3 regions of the Streptomyces sp. NPDC046197 genome follow, and region 2 is predicted to be linked to each of the others. Evidence: riboswitches for the same ligand, from Rfam matches in the RefSeq annotation. Region 2 holds a riboswitch; each other region holds the start of a gene.
The links. A riboswitch is a leader RNA that binds a small molecule or an ion and turns the genes downstream of it on or off. The one in region 2 is predicted to bind thiamine pyrophosphate.
Positions count from the first base shown of each region.

Region 1 (3,267 bases), on a different contig from region 2:
GGTGAGGGGGCAGGCCGGATGATCTGCCCCCTCGTCGGTGTCAGTCCGCAATCGGCAGATACACCCGGTTGCCGCCGGCCGCGAACTCCTTCGACTTCTGCAGCATCCCCTCGGCGATCTCCTCGGCCGTGGCGTCCTCGGCCACCGCACCACCGAACCGCTCAGTGATCGTTTGGCTGATCTTCATCGAGCAGAACTTCGGCCCGCACATGGAGCAGAAGTGGGCGGTCTTGGCCGGCTCGGCCGGAAGGGTCTCGTCGTGGAACTCCCGTGCCGTGTCCGGGTCGAGGGCCAGGTTGAACTGGTCCTCCCACCGGAACTCGAAGCGGGCGTCGGACAGCGCGTCGTCCCACTCCTGCGCCCCTGGGTGTCCCTTGGCGAGGTCGGCCGCGTGGGCGGCGATCTTGTAGGTGATGACGCCGGTCTTGACGTCGTCACGGTTGGGCAGGCCCAAGTGCTCCTTCGGCGTGACGTAGCAGAGCATGGCCGTGCCCCACCAGGCGATCATCGCGGCACCGATGCCGGAGGTGATGTGGTCGTACGCCGGCGCGACGTCCGTCGTCAGCGGGCCGAGCGTATAGAACGGAGCTTCATCGCAGATCTCCTGCTGAAGGTCGATGTTCTCCTTGATCTTGTGCATCGGGACGTGGCCCGGGCCCTCGATCATGGTCTGTACGTTGAAACGCTTGGCGATCCCGTTGAGTTCCCCGAGCGTGCGCAGCTCCGCGAACTGCGCGTCGTCGTTGGCGTCGGCGATCGAGCCCGGCCGGAGGCCGTCACCCAGCGAGTAGGTGACGTCGTAGGCCGCGAGGATCTCGCAGAGCTCCTCGAAGTTCTCGTACAGGAACGACTCCTTGTGGTGCGCCAGGCACCAGGCCGCCATGATCGAGCCGCCGCGCGAGACGATGCCGGTCTTGCGGTTCGCGGTCAGCGGCACGTAGGCGAGGCGTACGCCGGCGTGGACCGTCATGTAGTCCACGCCCTGCTCGGCCTGCTCGATGACAGTGTCCTTGTAGATCTCCCAAGTCAGTTCCTCGGCCTTGCCGTCCACCTTCTCCAGGGCCTGGTAGAGCGGCACCGTACCGATCGGAACAGGGGAGTTGCGCAGCACCCACTCACGGGTGGTGTGGATGTTGCGACCGGTCGACAGATCCATGACCGTGTCGGCGCCCCAGCGGGTCGCCCAGGTCATCTTCTCGACCTCCTCCTCGATGGAGGACGTCACCGCGGAGTTGCCGATGTTGGCGTTGACCTTCACCAAGAACCGCTTGCCGATGATCATCGGCTCGATCTCCGGGTGATTGACGTTGGCCGGAAGGACCGCGCGACCGGCCGCGATCTCCTCGCGGACGACCTCGGGCGAGACGTTCTCCCGGATCGCCACGAACTCCATCTCGGGCGTGATCTCGCCCCGGCGCGCGTACGCCAGCTGCGTCACCGCAGTGCCCTCGCGGCCGCGGCGCGGCTGGCGCGGCCGCCCCGGGAACACCGCGTCGAGGTTGCGCAGTCCGCCACGCGGCGACGTGTGCTTGATCCCGTCGTCCTCCGGCTGGACGGGACGGCCCGCGTACTCCTCTGTGTCGCCGCGGGCGATGATCCAGTTCTCGCGTAGCGGTGGCAGCCCCCTGCGGACGTCGGTGTCCAGAAGTGGATCGGTGTACGGGCCCGATGTGTCGTACAGCGTGACCGACTGCCCGTTGGTGAGGTGCACCTGACGGACCGGCACCCGCAGGTCGGGCCGTGAGCCCTCGACGTACCCCTTGTGCCAGCCGATGGACTTCCCGGCCTCCCCGCCGCTGGAGATCTCCGTGGAGGCAGGCGTGCGTGTGTCCTTGTTGGTCATGAGACCTACTCCCTACGCCGGCATTACCCGGTAACAGGTTCGGCGGTCGACGCAGCGGATCCCGTCTGCAGACGTTCCTGTGAAACATCGCTCGTTCCACGTGAAACATCGCGAAGACGGAGGTCAGCGCCCTCTCAGCCCGGTGCTCCGAGCTCCCGCGTGTGCAAAGGTGTCTCCACGCTAGCGTGATATGTGTCGCGATGAACAGTGGGCCTGTGCTGTTCTTGCGATGATCGGGCGGTGACCACGACACAGCAGTCCCCCTATCCGCCGCCCGAACCACGGCGCGGACGCGGCCCCGGGGCTGAAGCCGGGCGCGGCCCAGGTACCGGGCACGGTTCGGCCGACGGGCCCGGCGCAGGACCCGGGAACGAGCATCGTCATGGACCCGGAGCATGGGAGACACCCGCCCCACGCACCGCGGACGCGCACGACCACGGCCCCGAATCCGGTGAACTCCACGGGCACGACCCCGAGATCGGCGGTCGGCACGGGCACGGGCACGGGCACGGGCACGGTCCGGGAGCCGGCGGCGGCCACGGCCAGTCGCACAGCCACAGCCACGGGCCCGCGACTCCCGTCTCCAAGCACCTGCGCAAGGTCATCGCGGCGGTCCTGATCCCGTTCGCCGGCGCCGTGGTCGTCGGCCTCGCGGTGCTCTGGCCCGGCGGCGCCCCCGCACACGAGCGCACCGGTGTCGGCTTCGACCGGCAGACCCAGCAGGCCACGGTCACCGCGGTGATCGAGGTGAGCTGCAAGTCGGTGAACGCCTCGGGCGAGACCCCGACGGGAGACACCTCCACCGCCGAGGGCTCCTCCGCGCAGGCGCAGGCGTCCGGTACCTGCAAGAAGGCCACGGTCCGGGTCGACACCGGCAACAACAAGGGCCGTACGTTCACCGAGATCGTGCAGCCGGACCAGCCACGGCAGTTGCACCAGGGTGAAAAGGTCGTGGTCGCCTACGAGCCCTCCGCGCCGAAGGACCTGCAGTACTCGGTCGCCGACGTCAACCGCCGCTTCCCCATGGCGTTGCTGGCCGGCATCTTCGCACTCGCCGTCGTGGTCGTCGGGCGGCTGCGCGGCGTGATGGCGCTGGTCGCGCTGGCCATCAGCTTCCTGGTGCTGAACCTGTTCATCCTGCCGGCGGTCCTACAGGGCTCGAACCCACTGCTCGTGGCGGTGGTCGGATCGAGCGCCATCATGCTGATCGCCCTGTACATGTGCCACGGCCTGTCGGCCCGTACCTCGGTGGCGGTACTCGGCACGCTGATCTCGCTCTCGCTGATCGGCATCCTCGGTTCGCAGTTCATCGGCTGGGCCGCCCTCACCGGCAACACGGACGACAGCACCGGCCTGATCCACGGCCTGTATCCGAAGATCGACATGAGCGGTCTGCTGCTGGCCGGCGTCATCATCGGCTCCCT
Region 1 is NZ_JBEYZY010000001.1:83,727-86,993, forward strand. Features, by position in the region: gene thiC (phosphomethylpyrimidine synthase ThiC) at 41-1,843, opposite strand; TPP riboswitch at 1,836-2,012, opposite strand; gene AB0A61_RS00375 (YibE/F family protein) at 2,084-3,267, shown strand, end outside.
Region 1: linked by a shared signal. The riboswitch ahead of thiC (phosphomethylpyrimidine synthase ThiC) and the one ahead of AB0A61_RS27710 (thiamine ABC transporter substrate-binding protein) in region 2 are both predicted to bind thiamine pyrophosphate.

Region 2 (3,267 bases):
CCGGGTAGGCGAAGAACAGCGCGAAGAACGCGACGGGCCCGGCCATGAGCCCGAGCCGCGCCGCGTTCCCCGTGCGGGTCCTGTGGCGGCCCGTTGGGGTGTCGGGGCCTGTGGGGGTGTGGCGGCCCTCGTGGGTGGCTACTTCAGTACGAGTGAGGTCCACGACTTGACCCACTGGTCACGGTTGGCGGCGATCTTGCCCGGAGCCATGTTCTCGGGGTCCTTGGCCGCGGGGCCGTACTGGGTGAACTCGGCGGGCACCGAGGTGCCCTGGACCACCGGGTACACGAACATGTTCAACGGCATGTCCTGCTGGAACTCCCTGGAGACCAGGAAGTCGATGAACGCCTTGCCGCCCTTGGTGTTCCTCGCGTTGCTCAGCAGCCCCGCGAACTCGATCTGGCGGAAGCAGGTGCCGGCCGCGACACCGGTGGGCGCGGTCTTGGGCCTGGGCTCGGCGAAGACGACCTCGGCGGGCGGGGAGGAGGCGTAGGAGACGACGAGCGGCCGGTCGCCCTTGGCCTTGTGGCCACCGGCGGACCCGGAGAACTCCTGGTCGTACGCCTGCTCCCAGCCGTCGACCACCTTGACGCCGTTGGCCTTCAGCTTCTTCCAGTACGCCTGCCAGCCGCCGTCGCCGTACCGGGCGGCCGTGCCGAGCAGGAAGCCGAGTCCGGGCGAGGAGGTGGCGGCGTTCTCGGTGACGAGGAGGTTCTTGTACTCCGGCCTGACGAGGTCGTCGAAGGAGGCCGGCGGGGTCAGCTTGTGGTCGGCGAAGTACTTCTTGTCGTAGTTGACGCAGATGTCGCCGTAGTCGACCGGGGTGACCCGGTGCCTGGCCCCGTCGAGTTGGTAGGGGGCGCCGACCTTGTCGAGCCCCCTGGCCTGGTACGGCTGGAACAGCCCGTTGTCGAGGGCGCGCGACAGCAGCGTGTTGTCGACGCCGAAGAAGACGTCACCCTGCGGGTTGTCCTTGGTGAGGATGGCCTTGTTGACGGCCTGTCCGGCGTCGCCGTCCTTGAGCACCTTGACCGTGTACCCGGACTGCTTCTCGAAGTCCTTGAGGACGTTCTTCGACACGGCCCACGAGTCGTGGCTGACGAGGGTCACCGTCTTGGAGTCGGCGGATCCCTTGTCGGCCGACGACCCGCACGCGGACAGCGTGACCAGGCCGAGCCCCACCGCCACGGCGACGAACCTCTTGTTGTGCACTGGATTCCTCCTGGGGTTGACCAGGAAGAGACGCGGCCCTGCCCGGGATCCGCCGGGGATCTCCGGGCAGGGCGCAACAGCTTGAGTGATGACCGAACTTCCTACCCAGAATGACCTGGGCGAGGTTCAGAGGGTCTGCGGCCCGGTTGCCGCACTCTCAGCGCTGTGGCGCTCCCCTGTCGGAATATGAGTATGAAGATGTGTACGGCCTCAGACTACCGCTCGGTGGCCGCGAGCTGACCGCATGCCCCGTCGATCTCCTGGCCCCGGGTGTCCCGGATGGTGACCGGCACCCCGTGGGCGGCGATCGCCTCCACGAACGCCTTCTCGTCCTCGGGCCGCGAGGCCGTCCACTTGGAGCCCGGCGTCGGGTTGAGCGGGATGAGGTTGACGTGCACCGGCTTGCCCTTGAGCAGCCGTCCGAGCCGGTCACCGCGCCAGGCCTGGTCGTTGATGTCCCGGATCAGGGCGTACTCGATGGACAGCCGGCGCCCCGACTTCGCGGCGTACTCGAACCCGGCGTCGAGGACCTCCCGCACCTTCCAGCGCGTGTTGACGGGGACCAGGGTGTCGCGCAGTTCGTCGTCCGGCGCGTGCAGCGAGACGGCGAGGCGGCACTTGAAGCCCTCGTCGGAGAACCGGTGGATCGCCGGGACGAGACCGACGGTCGAGACGGTGATGCCGCGCTGGGACAGCCCGAGCCCGTCCGGCTCGGGGTCGGTCAGCGCCCGGATGGCGCCGACGACGCGGTTGTAGTTGGCGAGCGGCTCACCCATGCCCATGAAGACGATGTTGGACAGACGCGCGGGACCACCGGGGACCTCCCCGTCCCGCAGGGCACGCATCCCGTCCACGATCTGGTGCACGATCTCGGCGGTCGACAGGTTGCGGTCCAGTCCGGCCTGCCCGGTCGCACAGAACGGGCAGTTCATGCCGCAGCCCGCCTGCGAGCTGATGCACATGGTGACCCGGTCCGGGTAGCGCATGAGCACCGACTCGACGAGCGTGCCGTCGAACAGCCGCCACAGCGTCTTGCGGGTGGTGCCCTGGTCGGTCGACAGGTGCCGGACGACCGTCATCAGGTCCGGAAGCAGCGCCTCACGCAGCTTGGCGCGCGATCCGGCGGGGATGTCGGTCCACTGCTCGGGGTCGTGCGCGTACCGCGCGAAGTAGTGCTGCGAAAGCTGCTTGGCACGAAACGGCTTCTCACCGATCTCGGCGACAGCCTCCTTGCGCTGGGCAGGCGTGAGATCGGCAAGGTGCCGCGGTGGCTTCTTGGCACCGCGGGGGGCGACGAAGGTGAGTTCTCCGGGCTTGGGCATGGTCTCACCAGTGTCTCAGATCGAATGGGGTGACCTGGGGTCCGCGCCGAGGTCCCCGGGTCGGTGCTTCTTCAGGGCGTGGGGGTGGCGCGGATGACGGCGATGTCGAACTGGAGGCGGACCTTCTCGCTCACCATGGCTCCGCCCCCGGCCGGCCTGGCGTCGTAGGTCAGGCCCCGGTCGGCAGAGGGGCCCGCCGTCCCGTGGACGACGAGCCCCTGCGGCCCGGGCGGGGCGCCGGTCAGGCGGACCCCACGAAGATCACCATCAGCAGCCACACCACCGGTGCCGTGGGCAGCAGCGAGTCCAGGCGGTCCATGATGCCGCCGTGCCCGGGGAGCAGCGTGCCCATGTCCTTGATCCCCAGGTCCCGCTTGATCATGGACTCGCCGAGGTCGCCGAGCGTGGCGCTGGCGGCGACGGCGAGGCCGAGCAGCAGGCCCTGCCACCAGGCGCCCCCGTCGATCAGGAACTGCATGCACAGCGCGCCCGCGGCCATGGCGAACGTGACCGCTCCGAGCAGGCCCTCACGGGTCTTCCCGGGGCTGATGCGCGGGGCCAGTTTGTGCCTGCCGAAGCGCCAGCCGACGGCGTAGGCCCCGGTGTCGCTGACCACCGTCAGGAGCAGGAAGGTCAGAACGCGGAACGGACCGTCCGCGGCAGTCAGCATCATCGCGACGAACGTGGCCAGGAACGGCACGTAGAAGGCGGCGAAGACCCCGGCCGTGACGTC
Region 2 is NZ_JBEYZY010000022.1:91,241-94,507, reverse strand. Features, by position in the region: gene AB0A61_RS27715 (iron ABC transporter permease) at 1-46, opposite strand, end outside; gene AB0A61_RS27710 (thiamine ABC transporter substrate-binding protein) at 139-1,212, opposite strand; TPP riboswitch at 1,293-1,400, opposite strand; gene rlmN (23S rRNA (adenine(2503)-C(2))-methyltransferase RlmN) at 1,428-2,534, opposite strand; partial or broken gene AB0A61_RS27700 (polyisoprenoid-binding protein) at 2,606-2,719, opposite strand; gene AB0A61_RS27695 (phosphatidate cytidylyltransferase) at 2,776-3,267, opposite strand, start outside.

Region 3 (3,267 bases), on a different contig from region 2:
CATGGGTCAGCCTCCTTGAACGGCGGTGAGCACTTCGACGCGGTCGCCCTCGGCCAGGGCCGTGGAGGACCACCGCGTCCGCGGGACGACGGTCTCGTTGAGGGCCGCGGCCACCCCGGAGGGCGCCGCGGTCAGCGTTTTCACGACGGTGTCGAGAGCCGTGCCGGGAGTGATCTCCCGGGGCTTCCCGTTGACGGAGATGTTCATACGGACTGCTCCAGGAGTGCGGCGGCACGAAACCGCGTGGGGACGAAGGGCCGGGCTTCCTCCGGCAGTTCGCCGGTGGTGAGGACGTGCGCCATCGCGTCACCGGTGACCGGGGTGAGCAGCACCCCGTTGCGGAAGTGCCCGGTGGCCAGCAGCAGCCCGTCAAGACCGGTCGGGCCGAGCAGCGGCGCGTTGTCGGGGGAGCCGGGACGCAGCCCGGCCTGCGTCTCCGTCAGCGGCAGCTCGGTGATTCCCGGCACCAGCTCGTGCGCGTCCCGCAGCAGCTCGTACACCCCGCCCGCGGTCACCGTGGTGTCCCATCCCAGTTCCTCGCTGGTCGCTCCGACGACCAGCTCGCCGTTGAGCCGCGGCACCAGGTAGACATGGCTGCCGCGCACCATGGCCCGTACCGTCCGGTTCAGCAACGGTGCGTACCGCTTCGGCACGGTCAACCGCACGACCTGTCCCTTCACCGGCCGCACCGGCGGCAGGACGTCGTCCGGCACACCCGCCAGCTGCCCGCTGAGGCTGCCGGCCGCGAGCACCACCTGGTCCGCGTGCAGTTCGGTGCCGTCACGCAGCACGCAGCCCGCGGCCCGGTCCCGGACCAGCGTGAGCCGCTCGGCCCAGGCGCGGCGGAAGACCACGCCCGCCCGCTCGCACGCGGTCACCAGCGCCCCCGCCAGGCGCCGCGGGTCGATCTGGTGGTCGCCGTCCACCCGCAGCCCGCCGCGCACACCGGGCGCGAGCATCGGCTCCAGGCGCCGGCAGTCACGCCCGGACAACCACTCCGAGTCCAGGCCCGACAGACGCTGCAGGGCGTGCAGTTCCCGCAGGTGGGCGCGGTCGTCGGCGTCCAGCGCGACGGCGAGCGTGCCGCACCGGCGGTAGCCGAGGTCGTGGCCGGTCAGCTCGGTCAGCTCGGCCGCGAAGTCCGGATAGCGGCGGGCCGAGGCCAGGTTCAGCCCGAGCAGGGTCTGCTCGCCGTAGTGGAGTTCGGTGACGGCGGCGAGCATCCCGGCCGCCACCTGCGCGGCCCCGCCGCCCGGCTCGGGATCCACCACGGCGGTGGCCAACCCGCGCTGGGCCGCGCGCCAGGCCGTCACCAGCCCGATGATTCCGCCCCCGATGACGAGGACGTCTGACGTACACGAAGACGACATGGGCGTCCAGCCCCTCCCTTCGCCGGCATGACCCGGATCAGGTTCGTACGGTCGGAGGCCGCCAGCCTCCCTCTCAGCCCGGTGCGTCCGGGCTCCCGCGAGTGCTTGTACGGTGGCCACCCTAGCCCGCAGAGCGTCGCCCCGGTAAGGGAGCCTTTCGTCATGCCCCGCTCGCTGGACGGTCTCGTGCTCGCTCCCGTCGCCGACCAGGCCCCGGGTCAGGTGGGCACGCGCACCCGGTTCACCTACCACGAGAAGGACGGGGTGATCTGGGCCGATTACGCGGGCGGCGACGTCGTACGCGGCCATCTGGTGGGTACCCGGGAAGGTGACCGCCTCGACTTCCGGTACGTGCAGCTGAGGCACGACGGGACGACGTCCTGCGGGCACTGTGTGTCCACGGTCGTCGAACTGCCCGACGGCCGGGTGCGGTTGGAGGAGACCTGGCGATGGGAGTCGCAGCCGGGCCACGGAACGAGCGTTGTGGAGCAGGTCACGCCGCACGCCCCATGACTGACTATTCGTCAGTTGTCTATGGTGATCAGGTGAGCGAGCAGAGGCAGGAACAGGGCACGTCACAGCCGCGGCGTGTGGTCGTCGTCGGTGCGGGCATGGCCGGGGTGCAGACCGCGGTCGCCCTGCGGGAGCAGGGCTTCACCGGCACCGTGACGCTGATCGGCGCCGAGCCCCACCAGCCGTACGACCGGCCGCCGCTGTCCAAGGCCGTGCTGCTCGGCAAGGCCGAGGGTTCCGCCTTCGACGTCGACTTCGAGGCGCTCGGCATCGAACTCCAACTGGGCCGCGAGGCGCTGGCCGTGCGCGCCGGGGCGTACGTGCTCGACACCTCCGCCGGTCCCGTGCCCTATGACGTCCTCGTCCTCGCGACCGGCGCCGAACCGATCCGGCTGCCGGGCGCCGAGGGCGTCCCCGGCGTGCATCTGCTGCGCACCCTGGACGACGCCGAGCGGCTGCGGCCGGTGCTGGCCCGGCAGCACGACATCGTGGTCGTCGGGGCCGGCTGGATCGGCGCCGAGTTCGCCACGGCCGCGCGCGAGGCGGGCTGTGCCGTCACGGTCGTGGAGGCCGCGGACCGCCCGCTTGCGGGGGCGCTGCCCGCCGAGGTGGCCGCCCCGATGGCCGCGTGGTACGCCGACAGCGGGGCCGAGCTGCACACGCACGCGCGCGTGGCGCGCGTCGAGCCGGCCGCGGTGGTGCTCGACGACGGCTCCCGGCTGCCCGCGGGTGCCGTGGTGGTCGGCATCGGCGCGCGTCCCGCGACGAGCTGGCTGGCCGGCTCCGGCATCGAGCTGGGCCGGTACGGCGAGGTGGTGGCCGACGACCACCTGCGCACCGGCCTGCCGGACGTGTACGCGGTCGGCGACTGCGCCTCCTTCCCGTCGCGGCGGTACGGCGAGCGCCTGCTGGTCCACCACTGGGACAACGCGCTGCAGGGGCCGCGCACGGTCGCGGCCAACATCATCGGTCAGACCCCCGCGGTCTACGACCCGGTGCCGTACTTCTGGTCCGAGCAGTTCGGCCGCTTTGTGCAGTACGCCGGCCACCACCCCGGCGCGGACACCACCGTCTGGCGTGGTGACCCCTCGACATCGGCCTGGACGGTCTGCTGGCTGCGCGAGGGCCGTCTGGTCGCGCTGCTGGCGGTGGGGCGGCCGCGGGACCTGGCGCAGGGCAGGCGCCTGATCGAGGCGGGGACGCCGATGGACCGGGACCTTCTGGCGGATCCGGGCCGGCCCCTGAAGGCGGCCACGGCGTAGCGTCTGCCGGGGCTGTGACGTGGGACGTTCTCCCACCTGGACGGGCCTGGCTTCCGAGTGTCAGTCCCAGATGGCACGCTTGATCCCGTGACCGAGATTGACGCAAAGATCGATGCTCTCGT
Region 3 is NZ_JBEYZY010000003.1:383,627-386,893, reverse strand. Features, by position in the region: gene AB0A61_RS06895 (thiazole synthase) at 1-3, opposite strand, end outside; gene thiS (sulfur carrier protein ThiS) at 7-207, opposite strand; gene thiO (glycine oxidase ThiO) at 204-1,370, opposite strand; TPP riboswitch at 1,368-1,479, opposite strand; gene AB0A61_RS06880 (hypothetical protein) at 1,533-1,883, shown strand; gene AB0A61_RS06875 (FAD-dependent oxidoreductase) at 1,916-3,145, shown strand; gene AB0A61_RS06870 (Rv2175c family DNA-binding protein) at 3,233-3,267, shown strand, end outside.
Region 3: linked by a shared signal. The riboswitch ahead of thiO (glycine oxidase ThiO) and the one ahead of AB0A61_RS27710 (thiamine ABC transporter substrate-binding protein) in region 2 are both predicted to bind thiamine pyrophosphate.